3 regions of the Allobosea sp. 05T433 genome follow, and region 3 is predicted to be linked to each of the others. Evidence: riboswitches for the same ligand, from Rfam matches in the RefSeq annotation. Region 3 holds a riboswitch; each other region holds the start of a gene.
The links. A riboswitch is a leader RNA that binds a small molecule or an ion and turns the genes downstream of it on or off. The one in region 3 is predicted to bind cobalamin.
Positions count from the first base shown of each region.

Region 1: another riboswitch for cobalamin. It lies ahead of AC1DGP_RS12460 (TonB-dependent receptor plug domain-containing protein); the one in region 3 lies ahead of AC1DGP_RS18670 (ABC transporter substrate-binding protein).
Region 2: another riboswitch for cobalamin. It lies ahead of AC1DGP_RS25980 (CbtB domain-containing protein); the one in region 3 lies ahead of AC1DGP_RS18670 (ABC transporter substrate-binding protein).

Region 1 is NZ_JBFTKS010000007.1:240,033-247,584, forward strand. Features, by position in the region: gene AC1DGP_RS12450 (FecCD family ABC transporter permease) at 1-12, opposite strand, end outside; gene AC1DGP_RS12455 (ABC transporter substrate-binding protein) at 9-854, opposite strand; gene AC1DGP_RS12460 (TonB-dependent receptor plug domain-containing protein) at 875-2,818, opposite strand; cobalamin riboswitch at 2,939-3,139, opposite strand; gene ccoS (cbb3-type cytochrome oxidase assembly protein CcoS) at 3,157-3,333, opposite strand; gene AC1DGP_RS12470 (heavy metal translocating P-type ATPase) at 3,330-5,537, opposite strand; gene AC1DGP_RS12475 (FixH family protein) at 5,543-6,067, opposite strand; gene ccoG (cytochrome c oxidase accessory protein CcoG) at 6,102-7,538, opposite strand; gene ccoP (cytochrome-c oxidase, cbb3-type subunit III) at 7,540-7,552, opposite strand, start outside.
Region 2 is NZ_JBFTKS010000023.1:75,928-83,479, forward strand. Features, by position in the region: gene cobN (cobaltochelatase subunit CobN) at 1-1,222, opposite strand, end outside; gene cobW (cobalamin biosynthesis protein CobW) at 1,226-2,275, opposite strand; gene AC1DGP_RS25970 (DUF1636 family protein) at 2,280-2,669, opposite strand; gene AC1DGP_RS25975 (CbtA family protein) at 2,719-3,459, opposite strand; gene AC1DGP_RS25980 (CbtB domain-containing protein) at 3,472-3,702, opposite strand; cobalamin riboswitch at 3,690-3,872, opposite strand; gene cobU (bifunctional adenosylcobinamide kinase/adenosylcobinamide-phosphate guanylyltransferase) at 4,013-4,537, shown strand; gene cobO (cob(I)yrinic acid a,c-diamide adenosyltransferase) at 4,551-5,162, shown strand; gene cbiB (adenosylcobinamide-phosphate synthase CbiB) at 5,266-6,246, opposite strand; gene cobD (threonine-phosphate decarboxylase CobD) at 6,258-7,274, shown strand; gene AC1DGP_RS26005 (D-2-hydroxyacid dehydrogenase) at 7,351-7,552, shown strand, end outside.
Region 3 is NZ_JBFTKS010000013.1:44,856-52,407, reverse strand. Features, by position in the region: gene AC1DGP_RS18690 (aminodeoxychorismate synthase component I) at 1-314, shown strand, start outside; gene AC1DGP_RS18685 (class I SAM-dependent methyltransferase) at 326-991, opposite strand; gene AC1DGP_RS18680 (ABC transporter ATP-binding protein) at 1,004-1,771, opposite strand; gene AC1DGP_RS18675 (FecCD family ABC transporter permease) at 1,768-2,793, opposite strand; gene AC1DGP_RS18670 (ABC transporter substrate-binding protein) at 2,802-3,830, opposite strand; cobalamin riboswitch at 4,107-4,316, opposite strand; gene AC1DGP_RS18665 (ribonucleotide-diphosphate reductase subunit beta) at 4,407-5,534, opposite strand; gene AC1DGP_RS18660 (ribonucleoside-diphosphate reductase subunit alpha) at 5,660-7,552, opposite strand, start outside.

The DNA of each region.
Region 1 (7,552 bases), on a different contig from region 3:
CGCCAATGTCATGAGCGCGATCCTTGCGTACGGGAGGCGGCAAGCAGCTCGATCGCATCGAGCACGGCCGGTCCGGCGCAGGTCCAGAGTTTCGAGGGGAGGGCGACGAGCCTGACCCGCTCGCCGAGCTTCGTCAGGAGCGGATGATGAAGGATCTCATGGGCGAGCGAGGGCGGCCCGCCCGGCGTGGTGTTGAGGATCAGCATGTCGGCCTGTCCGAGCGCGACGGTCTCCAGCGCGATCTGGCCGTAATTGTCGATGCCGAGTTCGGCGGCGAGATTGGTCAGGCCGGCGCGGGTCAGGATCTCGTCCACCAGCGAGCCGCGCCCGACCGTGAACCCGTTCGGCCGCAGGACCAGCGCCCTGGGATGGCCCGCGCTTTGGTTGGCGGCGAGCGTGTCGAGGCGCCGGTCGATCGCTGCGATCAGGGCCGCGCCGCGTTCTGGCTCGCCGAGCAGGGCCGCCATCTCGGCGATCTGGGCACGCATTTCAGCGAGATTGCGCGGCACCCCGAATTCGCGGACGGGAACACCGGCCTTCTTCAGCAGCGCGACCGTGCTGCGCGTCGTGTAGGCGCCAGCGATGATCAGATCGGGCTTGTAACTCAGCACCTCCTCCACCAGACCGTGATTGGCCGGGATGGTCTTGGCAATCTCGGCCATGTTGGCGTTGCGCGGGTCCTGCGAGAGCCAGGTGACCGAGGCGATGCGCTCGCGCTCGGCGAGCCGCAGCACCAGTTCGTCCGAGCACATGTTGAGCGAGACGATGCGGGATGGCTTGGCCGGCGTTTCGGCGGCCGTCAGGCCGCCGAAACCGAGCAAGAGGCCAAGCGCCAGAACGGCGCCGCGAGTCATCGCGCGGGCCGCCCAAGGCTTCACAGCGTTACCTTCAGGCCGCCATAGGCGCTCAGACCCGGCACCAGGAAGCCGACGGGGTTCTCGTAGCGCTTGTCCAGCAGGTTATCGATGCGGCCGAAGACACTGAGCCTGTCCGTCGCCTTGTACTCGGCGGCGAGATTGACGATGGCCGCACCCGGCGCCCGCATGCGCGAGATCGAGAAGTCACGGTTTCCGTCGACGCGCTCACCCACATAGATCAGCGTCGCCGAAAGGGTGAGCTTGTCAACCGGGGTCCAGCTCGCCGTCACGCTGGCCTTGTGACGGGGACGGCGCAGCAGTTCCTGCCGGGCGATGTCGTCCTTGGCGATGGTGAAGGTGTAGTCGGCCCGCACCTTGAACTGCGGCGAGATTTCGAGCGCGGTAAAGGCCTCCACCCCCTTGGTCGTGGCCTTGCCGATATTGGCATAGGAGTTCCGCGCCACGTTGGTGACGATCAGGTTCTCGATGTCGTTGTGGAAATAGGTGGCGCCGAACCGGACCTTGTCATCGAGGAGAGGCTGCTCGAAGCCAAGATCCCAGCCGCGGCTTTCTTCCGGCTTCAGGTTGGGATTGCCGAAGAAGTTGAAGGCCGGGCGAGAATCGCTGAAACGCTCGCTCAGGGTCGGGGCCTTGAACCCCGTGCCATAGCTCCCCTTCAGCTTGGTTTCGATTTCCGGCACGATATAGGCTGGCGCGAAGCGGTAGGTCGTGTGGCCGCCAAAGGTCTCGTCATCGTCGTAGCGGATGTTCGAGACCATGAAGAGCCGGTCGCCGAAATTCGACTGGAGTTCGGCAAAGGCGCCCGTATTGCCGTTGGATGCCGTGAGCGCGCGGGTTTCCAGCCGTTCGCGCTCGTATTGCAGACCCATCACCAGGGTCTGCCCCTTCATCAGCTCAAGGTCGCCGCGCCAGTCGACCTTGGTGCGCTCGCCGAGATTCTCCGTCGGCAGGCCGAGGATACCAATCGCATTCGGCGTGCGGCCGGTGCGGTCCTGATTGCTGTAGGACAGGCCGAAGCGATTGACGAAGCGCCCACCAAGCGGATCCCAGACGACCTCTCCGCGGGTGAAGGCCTGCTTGTAGTCCTGGCTGCTGCGGAAGCTGCTGGGCGTGCTCGGAAAGCCGGAATCGCCGGTGAAGAGCAGGTAGCCGTCAGTGTAGCGGCCGACCCAGTTCAGCGACAGCGTATCGGACAGCGCGACGCCGAACCGGGCCGAATAGGTCCAATTGTCGTAGGAATTCGGGTTGACGCGGCGCCCCGACGGCACGAGCCCGGGAGGCGTCACCGGGGTCGAATCCGATTTGAAATGGGCGATGCTGAGGGCGTAGTTGAAGCGGTCATCGCCGCCGCTGAGGCCGACCGACTGGTTGAAGGTGCCGTATGAGCCGGCCTCGGCTCGGGCCGTGAGCTTCGGCGGACCCTCGCCACGCTTGGTGGTGATCGAGATGACGCCGCCCAGCGCGTTGGCGCCGTAGAGGCCGCTTTGCGGTCCGCGTAGCACTTCGATGCGCTCGATGTCGTCGGTCAGCATCGAGCCGAAATCGAAGGAGCGGTTCGGGGTCGACGGGTCGTTGGCCTCGATGCCGTCGATCAATACCTTGACGTGGTTGGAGTTGGTGCCGCGGATGAAGACCGAGGTCAGCCCGCCCGGCCCGCCGGTCTGCACGATATTGAGGCCGGGAACGGCGGCGAGCGCCTGCGGCAGGGTCCGGCGCTGCTCGCGCTCGATATCACCGGCAGTGATGACGGTCACGGAATTGGCGATCTCGCGCGCTGGCGTGGGTCGCGTCGTCGCGCTGACGACGATTTCGTCGAGGGCAATCGATTCGGTGGCTGACTGGGCGGATGCCTGGTTGGCGGGGAGGGAGCCGGCGGAGACAAGGAGCGACAGGGTGATGAGCAGCCGGCTGCGCCGGGCAACCTTGGGAGGACGGATCACGATGGAACCTCGGGCGTTGACGTCTGTGGCACGTCACCGCGAACGCGAGGCCCCGTCCGCTGCCCTTAGCCAGCGTGCAGTTCAACAAGCGATCGAAACACCCCGTCCGAACGTGTTCGCGTGTGACCACGGCTGACGGCAGGTCTCCTGGCTCGCGGGTCGGTGCCTTGTCGCCGCCTTCCCAGGTCCGAGGGCCCCAGTGGCGTGTGGCGAAAGGCTCGCCGCTTACAGTTGCGGGGGCAGCCACGGCATTGAATGGCGAACCATCCGCACCGCATTCCCTTTTGATCCCCTAAGGGAACCGTCGCTGGCGAGGTAAGGCCGGAACGGCCGCTGCGTCAATGATCGTTGGTGCGGGTGTCCCCAGGCGAACGCAGGTCGTCATCCCTCAAAATGCGCCAGCTCGGTCCCTCGAGATCGCTGAACTGGCCGGTGCGCATGCACCAGAAGAAGGCCGCCAACCCCAGCAGTCCGAGACCGAGTGCCAGGGGGAACAGGATCACCAGGATATTCATGACGCCACTCCCGTATTCTGCCGCGGCAGGCCGCGTCCCGCGCGCAGCGCGTTGAGCGTGACCACCAGTGACGAGCCCGACATCGCGACGGCTGCGACGAGCGGCGTCGCGAAGCCCGCGACGGCAATCGGCACCGCGACGGCATTGTACAGCACCGCAAACCAGAGGTTTTCCAGCATGAGGTTGCGCGCCCTGCGGGCGATGCGCAGGCTGTCGGCGACCGGCATCAAGCTGTCGCCGATGAAGACAATGTCGGCCGAGGCCTGCGCCAGGTCGGTCGCGCTGATCGGCGAGATCGAAACATGGGCCTTGGCAAGGGCCGGAGCGTCGTTGAGCCCGTCGCCGATCATCAGCACCTTGCGCCCCTTGGCGCTGAGCCGGTCGAGCGCCTTGAGCTTCTCGTCGGGACGCAGGCCGGCTTCGGCCTCCGTGATACCGAGGGCCGAGGCGACCGGCGCGACAGCTTCGCTTCGGTCGCCGGAGAGAATGCGGATCTCGAGGCCGAGACCGCGTAGCGCGGCGATACAGTCGCGCGCCTCCGGCCGGATCTTCTGATCGACCGCGAAGATGGCGCATTCAGTGCCATGGCGCCAGGCGATCAGGGAGGCTGAGGGATGGCGCGCGGCGACGATGGCGGCTTCCGCCCCGGCCTCGCAATAAGCGACGCTGCCGAGACGGGTCTCGATCCCATCCACAATCGCGCTCAGGCCTGCGCCGTGATTTTCGCTGACATCGCTCGCAGGAGCAGGATGGCCGGCGGCACGGGCGATGGCGCGGGCGAGAGGGTGGCGGCTCGCGGCTGCCAGCCTGCCCGCCGCCTGCAAGGTTGCGGTATCGATCTCAGCGCCATTGACCAGATCGGGGTCCGGCAGGGTGAGGGTGCCGGTCTTGTCGAAGACAGCGACATCGGCTTCGGCCAGGCGCTCCAGCGCATCGCCCTGTTTCAGCATGACCTTGCGCTTGAACAGGGCAGACGCAGCAACGACCTGCACGGCCGGAATCGCCAGCCCCAGCGCGCAGGGGCAGGTGATGATCAGGACGGTGATGGCGATGATCAGTGCTTCGGGCCAGGGCAGGCCGAAGGCCATCCAGCCCAGCAGGGTCGCGAGCGCCGTGGCGTGGACGAGAGGGGCGTAGACCCTTGCCGCCCGATCGGAAAGCTTGACATAGCGGGAGCGGCTTTCGACCGCGCGCGCCATCAGGGCATCGATCTCGTCGAGCAGGGTGCCGCTGGCTGCGGCTTCGACCTTGACGGTCAGGGCCCCGGAGAGGTTCACGGTGCCGGCATAGACCTGCGCGCCGGCCATGACGGCATGCGGCAGGGTTTCACCGGTGACGAGGCTCTGGTCGATTTCGGAGGAGCCGGTCTCGATGATGCCATCGACACTGACGCGCTCGCCCGGCTGGATCAGGACGCGGTCGCCGGGCACGATGGCCGCGATCGGCGTCACCATCGCCTCGCCATTCGGCATCAGCCGGGTCGCGGTTTCGGCCTTCAACGCGGCAAGATTGCCAGCGAGGTCGCGCGTGCGGCGGCGCATCAGCTGGTCGAGATAGCGCCCGATCAGCAGGAAGAAGATCAGCATCACCGCGCCGTCGAAATAGGCATGCTCGGCGTGGTTCCAGGTCACCACCACCGACATGCCGAGCGCGAGCACGATGCCGAGCGTGATCGGCACGTCCATGTTGACGGCGCGGGCGCGCAGAGCCCGGAGCGCACTCTCGAAGAAGGGGCGGCCGGCATAGGCGGCGGTTGGCAGGGCAATCAGCGCCGAGAGCCAGTGAAAGAAGTCGCGCGTGACCGGATTGATGTCGCTGCTATTGCCCGACCAGACCGAGACGGAGAGCAGCATGATGTTCATCGAGGCGAAGCCGGCGACGCCGAGATAGCGCAGCAGCCGCCTTTCCTCGCTTGTGTCGTCCTCACGGCCGGAGGCGGGCAGGAAAGGGTAGGCCTTGAAGCCGAGCCGGGAGAGGCGCTCGATCACGGCCTCTGGGCGCAGTACGCCTTCCGTCCATTCCACCGTGACGCGCTTCAGCGCGAGATTGACCCGGGCGCTGAGGATACCGGTCTCATGGGCAAGGCCGTTCTCGATCGCGTGCATGCAGCCGGCGCAGCGGATGTTCTCCACCGCGAGTTCCATGCCCGCGACGCCGCTTTCGCGATGGCGGATGAAGACGGAGAGATCCTGCTGCGCGGCCATGAGCCTCACTCCTTCAGCATCATGCGGCTGCGGGAGGAGAAGGCCGGGTCCCGATCGCGCTTTGCCTCGACCACCAGGGTCCAGGCGCCGGCATGCAGCCCCGGCACCGTCGCGGAATAGTGGCCCGGGGCAGTTTCGGTCAGCGTCACCTCGCGGTCCTGCTGCCGCGTCGCCGGGTGCTGGAGCTTCGCCTCGACTGCGAGCCCTGTGACAGCTGCGCCCGCCTTGTCCTTCAGCAAGAGCGAAACGACCGCGTCGGCGCCGGCACGCACGACCTCGCTCTGGGCCAGCCAGCCGCGTGCGGCCTGGGCCTGCATGCGCGCGATCTCGCCGTTGAAGCGCTGGCTGGTCTCGTAGGCGCTCTTCACATCGGCGCCGGGCATCGTCCGGATGGCCGAGACCATCATCACGCCATTGACGCCCGCGACCACGATGAAGAAGCCGATCATGCCGAAGAGCACGGCACGCCCGCTGAGCTCGAAGGGCCGGCGCCGAGTTGGCGCCGGTGGGGCTGGAAAATCGATCGGCATGATGAAGCCTCCGCAACAGGTCATGATGCGTTCTCTAGGGAGCGATGAAATGATCCCCGGCGGTCACGACCTCTCCGGCGAACAGGTCGGATGCGGTGAAGGTGATCGTCTGGGATTTGTCGAGAGGAATGCCGGCCGGCACTGTCACCAGCGCGCGGATCTCGCGCGAGGAATCGGGGTCGACCGTGATGATCGGGCGAAGATCGGCCGTCGCCTGGGTTCCGACGGTCTCGACCCGGATACCGGGCAGGCCGGAGACGGTGAGCGCGAAGGGACGGGAATCCGGGCGTTTGTTCAGCAGGCGGATGGTGTAGGCGTTGCGGATCGAGCCGTCGCTGAGCGTCACGAAGAGCGGGGTGCGCTCGTGCAGCACGGAGATTCCCGCCGTGCTGCGGGTTGCGAGCTGGTAGATCATGGCTCCGCCGACGAGCCCGATCAGCGCGGTGTAGATCAGGGTGCGGGCGCGGATCAGGCGATAGACCGGCTTCTGGCCAGCGATACGCCGCTTGACGTTGTCGTCGGTGTCATAGGCGATCAACCCGGCCGGGCGGTTGATCTTGAGCATGACCGTATCGCAGGCATCCATGCACAGGCCGCACTGGATGCAGTCCATCTGCGAGCCATCGCGGATGTCGATACCCGTCGGGCAGACCGCGACGCACTGGTAGCAGTCGATGCAATCGCCAGCCGGCTCGTTGGCGGCACGCAGGCGCGTGGCCTGCTTGACCGAGACGCGCGGATCGCCGCGATCGTAGCGATAGGTGACGTTGAGGGCGTCGTCGTCGGTCAGCGCTGCCTGGATGCGCGGCCAGGGACACATGAAGGTGCAGACCTGCTCGCGCATGATCCCGGCGAGCGCATAGGTGGTGAAGGTCAGGATGCCGATCCAGACATAGGCCGAGAGCGGAGCCGTGAAGGTCGCGAGTTCCCGCACCAGGGTTGGCGCATCCGCGAAATAGAGCACCCAGGCGCCGCCGGTCCACCAGGCGATCACGAGCCAGACCAGGTGCTTGCCGGTCTTCCGGGCGAGTTTGTCGGCGGTCCAGGGCCCCTCGTCGCGCTTCATCCGCTCGCGCCGGTCGCCCTCGAAGGCGCGCTCGACGGCGAGGAAGAGGTCGGTCCAGACGGTCTGCGGGCAGAGATAGCCGCACCAGACCCGGCCAGCGACGGCATTCATCAGGAACAGCATGAAGGCGGCCAGGATCAGCAGGCCGGTGAAGTAGTAGACCTCCTGCGGCCAGATCTCGATGAAGAAGAAATAGAAGCGGTTATTGGCGATGTCGGCGAGCACTGCCTGGTTCGGCAGGTTGGGGCCGCGGTCCCAACGCAGGAAGGGCAGGAGATAGTAGATGCCGAGGCAGAGGACGAGGATGAGCCACTTGGCGCGCCGGAACGGGCCCGACACGCTCTGTGGGTAAACTTTCTTCGACGGCGCGAAGAGCGGAGCGTCTTCGCTTTCCGCGAGTGCCATGTCATTGGCCTCCG
Region 2 (7,552 bases), on a different contig from region 3:
GTTCGCAAATGGCCCCGACGCTGGCTGGGGTATCGAGCCCGACTGCAAAGCCGGCCCGTCCTCCGCGCGCCGGGTAGTCGGACATGACCAGGGCGAGGTTGCGCTCGGCAGCCGGCTTGCCGGCCAGCGCGATCCAGCCTGAGGCGAGATCGGCAAGGGCGGCGACACCATCGCGATCAGGAACCAACCGGCGGCTCGTCAGGCCGGTCCTGCTGTCCGTCATCTCGGCCTTGAAGGCGACGGGCAGCGCCCCCAACCGTCCGTCGAATTCAGGCAGCGCCACCTGCATGGCGAGGTCGGCCCCGGAAAGCCCGCGCGGCGAGGCCTCCCAGGCGTCGCGCGGGCTGCCGACCGGCACGGCCTGCAGGATCGGGCAATCGGCGGTGTCCAGCACGAAATCGGCGCTGTTGCGGGCCGAGAACGCGGTGGTGGTGATGATGGCGGCGGGCTTGCGCGCGGCGATCAGGGCCGCAAGTTCGCCGGTGACGGCCGGGTCCTTCAAGCTCGTAAGGGCCAGAATCAACGGGGCATGGCCGCGCGCACTCAGCGCCTCTGCGATCGCCTCCGCCATGGCGGTGTCTCCGGCGGCGACGCTGGAGCGATAGACCAGGATCGGGACTAGCGCGTTCGCGACGGGGCGCTGTGAGAGCGCTTCACGCCATGCGAGCGGAGCACCGCCCGCACCAAGGGCGAAGAGCGCGGGCAAGGGAGTGGGCGCGAGGTCCGAAGCATCGCTTTCGCGGCGAAGGAACGCATCCACCCGTCCAAGCAGCCGGTGCATATTCTCCGCACCGCCGCCGGCGCGGAAATAGGCGAGAAGCTCCGCCGCGAAATGCGGTTCGACGGTGCCGTACTCGGCCAGCCGCTCATCAGGCCGGTCGTCGCCGGGCAGCACGACGAGCGGTATCCCGCCCCGTCGGCAGATTTCCGCAAGCTGCTCGATGCCGTAACGCCAGTAGTCCAGCCCGCCGAGACAGCGGATCAGCACGAAGCGCGAATGCGCCACCGTCTTCTCGACGAGAAAATCGACGGAGAGCGGGTGTTTCAGCCGGCGCAGCGAGGCGAGCCTGACGGCGAGCTCGCTTGCGCCGGCCGCGGCCGTCAGCGCCGAAAGGTCGCTGTCGGCGAAGGAGAGCACCAGCACATCCCCTGGCGGCAGGGCGAGATCGACGGCGTCTTCGCCGTCGTCAAGCCTGATCTCGCTTGAGGGGAGGAGGTGCATGGCTCAGCCCGCGAGGGCGGCCTCCACGGACTTGCGATCAAAGCCCTTCAGGCCAATCACCACGAGGCGACCATCCTTGGCTTCGCCGGCCGCCCAGGCGCGGTCGTAATGATGGCTGACCCGACGCCCGACACCCTGGACGACGAGCCGCATCGGCTTACCGGGAATCGCCGAAAAACCCTTCAGGCGCAGCACGCCCTCGGCCTCCGCGGCCCTGGCAACGCGGGCCGCCAGCTCCTCGGGCGATGTCGCCGCGGCGAGAGCGAAATCGAGGCTTTCGAAATCGTCGTGGTCGTGGTCCTCGGCGCTCTCATGGTGCGAGGGGCGTCCAGCGAGATCGGCCTCGGCAGCCGCGTTGAGGCCAATAATCAGGGCGGGCTCGACCTTGCCATGGGCCGTCTCGACGATCTTGATCGCCTTCGGCAGATGCGCGGCGATCTCGGCCTTGACGCGTTCGCGGCCGGCCGCATCGACGAGGTCGCTCTTGTTGAGCAGGATCAGGTCGGCGCAGAGGATCTGGTCCTCGAACACTTCTTCGAGCGGGTTGTCGTGCCCGACCGCGGCATCCTGCGCCGCCTGCGCAGCGAGAGCGGCGGGATCATCCGCGAACTGGCCATCCGCCACGGCCGGACCATCGACCACGGCGATGACACCATCGACCGTGACACGTGACCGAATGGCCGGCCAATTGAACGCGTTGACCAGCGGCTTCGGCAGGGCAAGCCCCGAGGTCTCGATCAGGATGTGTTCCGGCGGGTTCGGCCGGTCGAGCAGCTTTTCCAGCGCTGGCACGAAGTCGTCGGCGACGGTGCAGCAGATGCAGCCATTCGGCAGCTCGACGATGTCCTCCGCGGTGCAGCCGGAAATGCCGCAGCCGTCGATGAAGGAACCGTCGAAGCCGAGATCGCCGAACTCATTGACCAGCACGGCGATGCGCTTGCCCCCTGCATTCTCCAGCAGGTGCCGCACCAGTGTGGTCTTTCCGGCCCCGAGGAAGCCGGTGATGATCGTGCAGGGGATCTTGCCCAGCGAGCGGGCTTGGGGAGCGTTCATGATCTCATCCTTGTTGGCGCGCCGGGAGAGGCGGTACGCGCGCGACCACGCCCTTGCGGAACGAAGCGGGTCTTTCTTTCCAGGGAACGATACCGTTTGCGCTGGCTGCAAAGCTTGCAGCTGCGTCAACGATTTCGGCGATATGGGTGTCTGCGTCGAGATCGCCGATCAGATAGGTCCATTTGCCGTCGGCCGCCAAGGCGACGGTGCAGGGGCGATTGCAGACCGCGAGGCAGTCGACGGGTTCGACCGGAAGCGTCCCGCCGTCGCGCGCGATGCGTTCGCGCAGCGCCTCGGCAAAACCCAGTCCGGGCTGGTCGTAACCCTCCGGCAGGTCCGCCCGCGCGCGCCGGCAGGCGACGCAGACGAAAATGGTGACATCGCCTTCGGGCATAGGCCGGTTCCTTTGCTTCCGGCGCGATCCCGGGGGATCGCGCTCAGCGTCAGGCCTTGGCCGGGGCTGCGGCACGGCGCGTCGCCCAGGGCCAGAGCACGCCGACGGCAAAGCCGGTAGCGAGCCAGAGGGCAGCCTGGAGCGCGAGCGAGAGCGCGGCGAAATGCGCTGCGATTTCGGCCGGGACCTTGCTCTCCGGGGCGGCGGGATGTGGTGCGCCGATCAGATGCGGGACGAGCATGGCAAGCACGGCAAGTGCCCGCAGCCAGCTCGCCTCCGTCCGCAGGAAGACCCAGAGGCCGCCGGCGGTGACGAGCGCGGTGGCGATCCACCAGGTCTGGCGGTGGAGCAGTTCGGCTGACGCGCTGCCGGGCAATTCCGGTGCGAGCCCGGTCGCCGGCACGAGGCCGAAGGCCAGGAAGCCGCAAGCCGCCCAGATCAGTGCGGTCCGTTCAGTGATGGCATCGCCCGCTGCGATCATGCCGCCGAGCAGCAGGGCGGCAAAGCCGATCGCGGTCGCAATGGTGACGATGGTGGTGAAGGCCGTGCGCTGCAAGCCGTCCTGTGGCTTCCACTCGGCGTGGTCGGCTGCGTCGGCGCCGCCATGGGCAAGGACGATCCTGGCATCGCCGGTGAAGCTGGCGTGCTGAAGCTCGGCTGCGCGCAACGCCGTCTCAAAGGTTTCCGCCTTGAGGATCAGCGGCGTGGTGGTGACATGCTGGAGTGCTGCGACCAGGAGCCCAGCAAGAAGCCCGGCCAGAAGACTGACCGTGAGAACACGATTGACCATGTTGCCTTTCCCTCAGTGGCAGGGAAAGGCGAGGGTGTGGCGCGTGTCGTGGGCTGCGTTGTGAACGCTGGTCGAATGGGCGAAGCCGACGGTGAAGATCAGGGCTGCGCCGAGTGCCAGGGCAGCTGCGACAGCCTTGACGCGCTCGGATGCGCTGGCCTGGGTGGTGATCGAAGCCGTATTCGTCGTCATCTCGGTCTCCTTGGCCACCCCGCCGGCAGCCCGCTGGATTGCATCACTCATCGACGGCAGGTCTCCTGGCTCGCGGGTCCGGATCTCTCGCCGCCTTCCCGGGACAATCCCAGTGGCCGATGGCGCGAAACTCGCCGCTTACAGTTGCGGGGGCAGCCGCGGTATCGCACCGCGTTCCCTTTTCACCTCCTTGCAGAGGCACCGTCGGGGATGATCATTAGCCATCTGCACGGTGCTGTGCAATGCAGCGATCGTGATTGCGAGCGCAGTGAAGCGATGTGATCTCTGATGGCCTGTCCCGGCTTGTTTCGCTTCGCTCGCCAGGTCCGTTCCTTAGGCTGATCTTCCCTGGGTTGAGATTTTGGCAGTGGCAGCGATCCTTTCCCCTCTTACCCTCGTTCTGGGCGGCGCCCGCTCCGGCAAGAGCCGCCATGCCGAGGCCCTGATCGAGATGGTGCCGGCGCCCTGGATCTATCTCGCCACGGCGCAGGCCTATGACGATGAGATGCGCGCCCGGATTGCCGAGCACCGCGCCCGCCGGTCGCAGGATTGGATGACCATCGATGCGCCGCTGGCCCTGGCGCAGGCGATCCGCGCGGTTCCCGCGGGGCAACCTGCCCTGGTGGACTGCCTGACGCTCTGGCTGACCAACGTGATACTGGCAGAGCAGGATGTGGCGGCTGCAAGCCGGGAACTGGTCGAGGCCTGCGTTTCGGCACGTGGCCCGGTGGTCCTGGTTTCCAACGAGGTCGGGCTCGGTATCGTGCCCGAGAATGCGCTCGCCCGACGGTTCCGCGACGAGGCGGGGCGGTTGCACCAGATGCTTGCGGCGCGGGCCGACCGGGTGATCTTCATGGTCGCCGGTCTGCCGATGCAGGTGAAATGAGCAGGAGGTTCCGATGACGATCGATGCTGACGAGGCCGCCCGCCACAAGGCCAAGATGGAAAAGCGCAAGGCGGTGCAGGATGCCGAGGTCGCCGCCAAGACGATCGAAAAGGGACTCCTGATCGTCAATACGGGGCCAGGCAAGGGCAAGTCGACCGCCGCCTTCGGATTGATCCTGCGGGCTCTCGGCCATGACTGGCGCGTCGGGGTGGTGCAGTTCATCAAGGGCGCCTGGGCGACAGGTGAACGCAAGGCGCTCGACGCCTTCGGCGATCGCATCGTCTGGCACACGATGGGCGAAGGCTTCACCTGGGAAACGCAGGACAAGGCCCGCGACATCGCTGCCGCCGGGCGCGCCTTCGCCAAGGCCAAGGCGTTGATGGACGATCCGGAGATACGCCTGCTCGTGCTCGACGAACTCAATATCGCGCTGCGCTACGACTATCTGCCGCTGGCGGAGGTGGTCGAGACATTGGCGAGCCGGCGCCCTGATCTGCACATCGTCGTCACCGGCCGCAATGCCAAGCCCGAGTTGATCGCCGTCGCAGACCTCGTCACCGAGATGACGGTGGTCAAGCATCACTTCGCGGCGGGCGTGAAGGCACAGGCCGGGATCGAGTTCTGAGGCCAGGGCATCGACCCGAAACGTGGATCGCAGCTTTCGGGAAAGTCGAAGCAAACACAGAAGGTGAGATCGTCGTTCCCGATGCGATGCCCGGTCCGATGAACTAGAGGGCGAGCGCGGTGACGGCCCCCGCAACGGCGAGCCCCCACAGCAGCAGACACGCCCTCCGATAGAGAGCGAGCGCCCGCCGGATATCCGCCGCTTCCGCTTCGGCCCGGCCGTCCCCCATCCACCCGTCGTCGACCCTGACATCGCCATAGACGCGCGGGCCCGCCAGCRGGAGGCCGAGCGCACCTGCCATCGCGGCTTCCGGCCAACCGGCATTGGGCGAACGATGATGGCGGGCATCGCGTCGGACAGCTCGCCACGCATTGGCGGGGTCTGACGTTTTGTCGAGTGCGGCGGCTGCGGTCAGCAGCAGCGCGGTGAGGCGAGAGGCGGGAAGGTTGACGAGGTCGTCGAGACGCGCCGCCGCCCAGCCGAAGGCGAGGTGGCGCGGTGTCTTGTGGCCGATCATCGAATCGGCGGTATTGATCGCCTTGTAGAGCGCGCCGCCCGGCAGGCCGCCGACGCCGAGCCAGAAAGCCGGAGCGACGATCCCGTCCGAGAAATTCTCGGCAAGGCTTTCGATTGCGGCGCGGGAAACTCCGGCTTCGTCGAGGGTTTCGGGGTTGCGGCCGACAATCATCGAAACGGCGATGCGTCCGCCTTTGAGCCCGTCCCGCTCCAGTCCTTCGGCGACCCGTGCGACATGCTCGTGCAGGCTGCGCTGTGCGATGAGGCTGGAGGCGACGAGCGCGAGGGGCAGCCAGCCCAGCGGGCCGAGGCCGCGGCAGAGCAGGGTCAGCCCCCATGAGATGGCGAATGTGGCGGCAAGCAGCAGCGCGAGGGCGAGGCCGCCGGCCGCCTTGCGCACGATGAAGGAGGCGCGCTCGCGATTGAGCATCCGGTCGAGCCGGGAGATCAGCGCACCGATCCAGGTGACGGGATGGCCGATCAGCGCATACAAGCCCTGGGGGTAGCCGAATCCCGCCTCGATGATCAGGGCGGCGGCGAGGAGCGGTAGGGAATCGGACAGGCTCATGCGGGGCGGGAATGGCTGAGGCGGCAGGCAAGGTCTGGCATGGCGGCGATCTGGCACAGGCGAAGGCGCTGTTCCCGGAGGCGCCCGAGCCATGGATCGATCTTTCGACCGGGATCAATCCCATCCCCTATCCGGTTCCTGCGCTGCCGTTAAGCCTCTGGCAGCGCCTGCCGGGAGTGCGGGACGAGGCGGCATTGCTCGCTGCGGCACGCGAGACGTACCGGGTGCCCGAGACGGCCGGCATCGTCGCGGCGCCCGGCACTCAGATCCTGATCGAACTGCTGCCGTGTCTTGCGAACACCGGGCCAGTCGTCGTGATCGGCCCGACCTATGCCGAACATGCGGTGGCCTGGCGCAAGGCGGGGATGGACGTGCGGGAGAGCGCAACGCCCGCGGAGGCGGGCGATGCGGGCGTGGTCGTGCTGGTCAACCCGAACAATCCCGATGGGCGGGTGATTGAGCGCGCGCAACTCACGGCGGTTGCGCGTGACCTGGCCGGACGAGGCGGGTTGCTCGTCATCGACGAGGCCTTCATCGATTTCATGCCCGAGGCGAGCCTGATCCCCGAGCTGCCACCGGCGACGCTGATCCTGCGCTCCTTTGGCAAGACTTACGGGCTTGCCGGCTTGCGTCTGGGTTTCGCGATCGGCGAGGCGCGCCTGACGGAGGCCTTGCGTGCCGCGCTCGGTCCCTGGGCCGTCGCGGGGCCGGCGCTTCATATCGGGGCGCAGGCGCTCAGTGACACGGACTGGCTCGCGGCGGCCGCCGGTGCCCGGGCCAGCGATGCCGCCCGCCTCGATGCCTTGCTGGCGTCGCGAGGCGTGATCGTTGGCGGCACCTCCCTGTTCAGGCTGTTGGCGACGCCGGACGCACCGGCACTCTTCGCCCATCTCGGCCGCGACGGCATCTATGTCCGCCGCTTTCAGAACAATGCGAGCTGGCTACGGCTTGGCTTGCCCGGCGACGAGCCGTCCTGGCAGAGGCTCGCCGCTGCTCTGGCATCCTTTCTGCCTCCTGATGCCGCCTAGGGGGCGCATGCATGGAAGGGCGGGACGGAGCCGTTTCGCATGATTAAGCTGGGTTTTGTCATCACGGGGGAATGCAATGAAGCCTTGGCCGCAGGAAAGAGAACTCACGATCGGCTTCGCGCATGCCGCCTACCAGTTGGGAGCGGAGTTCTCCGCGCGGGCGCGCGCCGCGAGGAGCTTTGAGGTTCGCAGCCTCGATGAACTCAAGGCGCGCGCGCCCGAAGCCGATGTCCTCGTCGTCTCCGGACTCTGGCGCAACGAGCTGATCGCCGCCTGCC
Region 3 (7,552 bases):
AAACAACGCGCCGTCGTATCTACGAGACCGCATTTGCGGCAGCCGTCGATTGCGGGGCCGATGAAGCCGTCTTCCAGAACCGCGCAGGCTTTGTTACCGAAGCAACGCGCAGCAACATCTTCGTCGAGCGGGACGGAATCCTGCTCACACCGCCCCTGTCCGATGGTGTCTTGCCGGGCGTGCTGCGCCAGACCCTGATCGAGAGCGGACGGGCCGTTGAGCGGCAACTGCGCCCGGGAGATCTCGCTCGGGCCGGGCACTGGTTCCTGGGCAATAGCCTGCGCGGCTTGAGGCCCGCTCGATTGATGAGCTGAAGCCTGCGCGGCTAGCCAGCGAGTGAGCGGGCAGTCAGGACGAATACGGGGACATTTCCCGGGTAGGGAGAAGCGGGGAACAGGTGCTGCCAGCATCTGACCCCGGAGAACCCAGCTTGCGCGAGCAGGTCCTGTGCTGCGGCTTCCGTCAAGCCATCATGCAGGGGTAGGCGTGCGGCAAGCTCCTCTGGATAGGTGGAACGATATTCAGGAGCCACCGACCACAACCCGTCGGACACGAGCACGAGACCGCCCGGCCGCAGAATGCGGTGGGCCTGCAGCAACCCTTCAATGGGGCGCTCGAGCGTCCAGAGGACATTGCGGAGCGTGACGATATCGGCCGACGCATCGGTAATCTCGGCCGCTTCGATCGTGGCGTCCTGAAACGCAATGCCGAGGCCGGCTTGCCGAGCCGCCGCACGGGCGACCGCCAGCATGTTCGCAGACCCGTCGCAGGCGCGGACGCGATGCCCCAGCGACGCGGCGAGGAGGGCGCAAGCGCCCGTCCCGGTCCCGAGATCGACAACGTCCTTGGGGCCATCCGCCTGGAAGGCGGCCTCAAGCACGGCCCGCCAGAGCTCGCTCTGGGCGACATGGGAGGCAGCACCATCAAATTTGGGGGCACGGGCGTTCCAGTAGTCGGTGACGCCGGCCCCAACGCTTCGCTGCATCGTCATGACTTTCCCGCCTCAAAAGGGTTCGATCAGATACTCGATATGCCTTCGGCCCGATGCGGCGCGGCGGATGGAGACCGCGACACCGAAGACATGCTGGATCAGCGCTTCGGTCATCACGGTTTCCGGCGTCCCGGCATCGACCAGCTTGCCCTCATGCAGCACGGCGATCTCGTCGCAGAAAAGCGATGCCAGGTTGAGATCATGCAAGGCCATGATGCAGGTGATACCCAGGCGCCTGATCAGGGTCAGGATCGAGAGCTGGTGCTGGATATCGAGATGGTTGGTCGGCTCGTCGAGGATAAGTTCACTCGGCATTTGCGCGAGTGCGCGCGCGATGTGGACGCGCTGGCGCTCTCCGCCCGATAGCGTATGCCAGAACTGGTCATGTCGATCGGCCATATCGACGCGTGCCAGCGCGGCCTCGACCGCGTCTTCGTCGGCCGCTGTCCAGGACGCGAGTGCGCCGCGATGCGGGGTCCGTCCGAGTCTGACGACGTCGCACACAGAGAGCTGGATTTCAGTCGTCGCCTGCTGCTCGACAAAGGCCAGGCGCCGGGCGAGGTCGTGCCGCGACAAGGTGCCGATCTCGCGGTCGTCCAGCGTCACCACGCCGCTTGCGACCTTGCGCAGGCGGCACAGCAGCCTCAACAGGCTCGACTTTCCCGAACCGTTGGGGCCGATGAGACCGAGGATCTTTCCCGGTTCGGCGTGCAGCGTCACGCCGTCCACGATCACGCGCCCTCCGGCGCTCCAACGGACGTCGCGCGCGGCCAGCGTCATGCCGGTCGCCTCGCGCGATAGAGTATGAAGGCGAAGGCCGGGGCGCCGAACAGCGCCGTCACGACGCCGATCGGCAGAATCTGCTGCGGCACCAGCGTCCGCGACAGGATGTCGGCAAGAATCATGAAGATTGCACCGATGATCAGGCATGCCGGGAGCAGCCGGGCATGGGCTGGGCCCGTCAGGAAGCGCGCGGCGTGGGGTATGACGAGACCGACGAACCCGATCGTGCCGACGATACTGACCATGGTCGCTGTCATGACGGCCGTCGTCACGAACAGCACGATGCGCACGCGGGTCACCGCCACGCCCAACGCGGCCGCGGCATCCGCGCCGAAGGCGAACGCATCGAGCGCCTTCGTATGAAAGATGCAGACAGCGAAGCCCGCGAAGGCCACTGGCGTAGCGAGCCAGACATCGGGCCAGCGCACCCCCCCGAAATTACCGAGAAGCCAGAACATCACGCCGCGGGCCTGTTCGGCACTGGCCAGCGTGGTGACGATCGTCGCGGTCGCCGCATTGAACAGCTGCGATCCGGCGACGCCTGCGAGGATCACGCGGTCGGTCGCGCCACCGGCCCCTGCGGCGAGCAAGGCAACGATGGCGAGCGCAGCAATGGCGCCGAGGAAGGCACCGCCAGATATGCTGAGCGCAGCACCGCCGAAGCCCAGGATCATCACCGCGACCGCACCCGTCGAGGCTCCGGCCGAGATACCGAGGATATAGGGCTCTGCGAGCGGATTGCGCAGCAGCGCCTGCAGGATTGCCCCCGAAAGCGCGAGCGCTCCTCCGCAGAGGGCCGCCACCACAGCCCGGCTCAACCGGTAGTCGAAGATGACGCCCTGCTGGATCGCGCTCACGGGGTAGTCGAGATCGAACAACCCGTTGCCCAGGGCCCTGAAGACCGTGGCAAGCGGGATCGACATTTCGCCGATCGTCACGGCGAGCGCGATCGCGAGTATCAGCAGGACGAAGGCGAGGATCGCTACTGCGCCCCTCGCCAACCAGTTGGGCCGAACCACTCCATGGCTCACTTGGTGAGGCCGAAGCTCTTGATGCCGTTGGCCAGCGCCTCGATGCCGTCGATCGTATCAAGCCCGGCCCTGGTCGCGCCGACATCCATGATCACGATCCGCTGCTGCCGACTGGCGTCGAGCTTGCTCGCAACCGCGTCGGTCTTGAGGAAGTCGAGCTTGAGATTGATGTCATCTGCTGGGAAACGCCGGCGATCCATCTTGACCACGACGATGACGGCAGGGTTGGCGGAAGCGACGGTCTCCCAACCGACCAGCGGCCATTCCTCGTTGGTGGTGATGACGTTCCGGGCGCCGAGCTTCGACAGGATATAGGCAGGCACGCCATTCTTGCCGGCCAGGAAGGCGTCGCCCTTGATGTCCTTGCTGGAGAACCAGACCACGACGGGGACATCCTGCGGCTTGATACCGGCCACAGAAGCGACCGCCTTGTCCTCGCGGGCCTTCAATTCGGCGACCAGCGCCTCGGCGCGATCGGAGACGTCGAAGATCTGCCCGAACTCGCGAATATTGCGGTAGACGAGATCCATCGTGAACATCTGCGTGCGGACGCCGTCGCCCGGCCCGGAATTGTCCTTTCCGACGCAGTCGGTGGGCGAGACATAGGTCGGCACCTTCAGCTTCGCAAACTGGTCGCGCTTGCCGACGATGCCGTTGGGGCCGATATGCCATTCGAACATCGCAGTCACGAGGTCGGGTTCCTGGGCGACGACGGCCTCGAAACTCGGATCGTTGTCGGCAAGCCGCTTCACCTTGGCGTTGACCGCCTCATAGGGCTTCGCGACAGGGCTGAACCACACGGCTGTGCCCACGACCTTGTCGCCGAGCCCGAGCGCGTAGAGGATCTCGGTCTGCGTCTGTCCGACCGCCACGACGCGCTTTGGCGCCTGGTTGAACGTTATCGTCTCCCGGCAATTCTCCAGCGTCAGCGGATACTGCGTCGGCGCGGCCAAGGCCGCTCCGGACATCGACATGCCGATGGCTGCGACGAACGAAAGGCAAGAAAGGCGTGCGGCGCTGCGCATTGAAGTCTCCGATAGCGTCGAGCGACGGCATGCGTCGCGAGGCTCGAGGGCCTCGCACGGCCGATCCTGTAATGCAACAATATTACAATTTTGATAGACTGCTCGACGAGTCTGCGTCAAGCGCTCTGCCGCGGCTGCGACCGCGTGGTTCGGCATCATGGACATGGAATTCATCGCTCCCCGAGATGACGAGCCGGGAGCTTGAGCGGATCGGTTCGGGGGTGCGGGTCTACGACCTGCCGCCGACGCAAATCCCCCCGGACACCCCGCCCGAAAGACGCTTCTGCGATCAGGGCAGGTCTCCTGGCTCGCGGGTCAGCGCTGGCTTCGCCCGGCCTTCCCGGCGTGAGAGCGCCAGTGGACGTTGGGAGAAGAGCTCGCCGCTTACAGTTGCGGGGGCAGCCTCGGATTCGGCGCAGGGCGCCTCACCGAATTCCCTCTTAGCTTCGGGCCTGGACCCGAGGAACCTTGATCGCGGCCGACCATAGAGGGGCCCAAGGCGGCGTCAAGCCGCAGGCACCGACCACACCGCCTGCTGATGGAGCCCTGCAGCGAGACGGCTCCATCCTTCTCAGCTCACTCCCAGCTCAGAGCGCCGCCGTTCTGGTATTCGATGACGCGGGTCTCGAAGAAGTTCTTCTCCTTCTTCAGGTCCATCGCCTCGCTCATCCAGGGGAACGGGTTTTCCGTTTCCGCGAAGACCGGCGCGAGGCCGAGCTGCGCGCAACGGCGGTTGGCGATGAAATGCATGTACTGCTCGCAGAGCGCAGCATTCAGGCCGAGGAAGCCGCGCGGCATGGTGTCCCGGCCATAGGCGGCCTCGAGTTCGGCAGCGTCGCGGATCATGCCGCGCAGCTCGTCCTGGAAGGCCTTGGTCCAGAGATGCGGGTTTTCGATCTTGATCTGGTTGATCACGTCGATGCCAAAATTCAGGTGAATGCTCTCGTCGCGCAGGATGTACTGGTACTGCTCGGCGATGCCGACCATCTTGTTGCGTCGGCCGAGCGACAGGATCTGGGCGAAGCCGGTATAGAACCACATGCCCTCGAAGATCACGTAGAAGGCGACGAGGTCGCGCAGGAAGGCCTGATCGGCCTCGGGCGTGCCGGTCTCGAAATCGGGATCGTCGAGATGCTGGGTGTGCTTCAGGGCCCAGGCCGCTTTGTCGGTGATCGAAGGCACCTCGCGATACATGTTGAAGAGTTCGCCCTCGTCGAGGCCGAGACTCTCGACGATGTACTGGAAGGTGTGGGTGTGCACCGCCTCCTCGAAAGCCTGGCGCAGCAGGTACTGCCGGCATTCCGGATTGGTGAGATGACGGTAGATCGCGAGCACGATGTTGTTGGCGACGAGGCTTTCCGAGGCCGCGAAGAAGCCGAGATTGCGCTTGATCGTGCGGCGCTCGTCCTCGGTCAGCCCGTCCTTCGACTTCCACAGAGCGATATCGGCCTGCATCGAGACCTCTGTCGGCATCCAGTGATTGTTGCAGCCGGCGAGGTATTTCTCCCAGGCCCATTTGTACTTGAGCGGCAGGAGCTGGTTCACATCGGCGCGGCAGTTGATCATCCGCTTCTCGTCGACGCTGACGCGGCCGCCGGAGCGATCGATCTCGCCGAGGCCGGTGGCATCGGCAGAGGTTCCGCCGGGCGCGGCCGGATTGAGATCGAGGGCGGTGGCAGGCTTGCTGTCTGACCAGTCGAGCATGATGAATATCCAATCGGGTCTGAATGTCATGGCCGGGTCTGCCCCGGCCGTCCGTATCGTTCGCTATCGGGCAGGGCCGGGCATCCATGCGCGCCGCGAAGGCGAGCGTGGATGCCGCCGCTGCCTCACTGGCAGGCTTCGCAGGTCGGATCGTCGATCGAGCAGGCGTTCGGCACGGCCATGCCATTGTCGAGCGGGATGTCGACGAGGATCAGCTTGGACGCGACGGGGACCGTTGCCGACACCGCGTTGAGCTTGCCGTCAGTGCCCTTCAGCGTCGACTTCTCGACATGGGTCGCCGAGAGCGCGCGCAGGTAATAGGTCGTCTTCAGGCCGAGCCGCCAGGCGAGGCGATAGGCCTCGTCGAGCTTCCTGCCGGAAGGCTGCGCCATGTAGAGATTGAGCGACTGGCCCTGGTCGATCCATTTCTGACGGCGTGCGGCGGCGCGGATCAGCCAGCTTGTCTCGATCTCGAAGGAGGTTGCGTAGAGCGCCTTGAGATCGTCGGGGACGCGGTCGATCTGACTGACCTTTCCGTCGTAGTATTTCAGGTCCGAGACCATGACCTCGTCCCAGAGATCGCGCGCCTTGAGATCGCGGACGAGGTCGGCATTCACGACCGTGAAGTCGCCCGACATGTTCGCCTTGACGTAGAGCTGGCTATAGGACGGCTCGATCGACTGCGAGACACCGACGATGTTGGAGATCGTTGCGGTAGGGGCGATCGCCATGCAGTTCGAGTTGCGCATGCCGGTGGTCTTCACCCGCTCGCGCAGGCTGTCCCAGTCCAGCGTCGTCGAACGATCGAGTGTTTCGACATCGCCGTCGCGGGCCTCCGAGAGGATGTAGAGCGAGTCGATCGGCAGGATGCCCTTCGACCAGAGCGAGCCTTCGAAGCTCGGGTAGCGACCGCGCTCGGCGGCAAGATCGACCGAGGCCGAGATCGCAAACCAGCTGATCGCCTCCATCGAGGTGTCGGCGAAGGCTACGGCACCCTCGGACGCCGCGGGCAGGCGCAAGGTCTGCAGCGCATCCTGGAAGCCCATGATGCCGAGGCCGACCGGGCGGTGGCGCAGGTTCGAGCGGCGTGCCTCGGGGATCGTGTAGAAATTGATGTCGATGACGTTGTCGAGCATCCGCATCGCGGTCGCGACCGTCTTGCCGAGCCTGGCCCGGTCGAGCCCGCCCGCCGTCACATGGGCTGCGAGGTTGATCGAGCCCAGATTGCAGACGGCGACCTCGTCGGCCGAGGTGTTCAGCGTGATCTCGGTGCACAGGTTCGAGGAATGCACCACGCCGGCATGCTGCTGCGGCGAGCGCAGGTTGCAGGCATCCTTGAAGGTCATCCAGGGATGGCCGGTTTCGAACAGCATGGTCAGCATCTTGCGCCAGAGATCGAGCGCGTTGAGGCGCTTGAACACCTTGATCTCGCCGCGCTCGGCCTTGGCTTCATAGGCCTCATAGGCCGCCTTGAACGGCTTGCCGTAGAGATCGTGAAGGTCGGGCGTCTCGTCGGGCGAGAACAGCGTCCACTGGCCTCCGGCGGCGACGCGCTGCATGAACAGGTCGGGGATCCAGTTCGCCGTGTTCATATCATGGGTACGGCGGCGGTCGTCGCCGGTGTTCTTGCGCAGATCGAGGAACTCCTCGATGTCGACATGCCAGGTTTCGAGATAGGCGCAGACCGCGCCCTTGCGCTTGCCACCCTGGTTGACGGCGATCGCGGTGTCGTTGGCGACCTTGAGGAACGGCACGATGCCCTGGCTCTCGCCATTGGTGCCCTTGATATGAGCGCCAAGGCCACGCACAGGCGTCCAGTCATTGCCCAGCCCGCCGGAATATTTGGCCAGCAGGGCGTTGTCCTTCACCGCTTTGAAGATGCCGTCGAGATCGTCCGGCACCGTGGTCAGGAAGCAGGAGGAGAGCTGCGGCCTGAGGGTTCCTGCGTTGAACAGGGTCGGCGTCGAGGCCATGAAGTCGAAGGAGGAGAGCAGGTCGTAGAAGGCGATCGCCCGGGC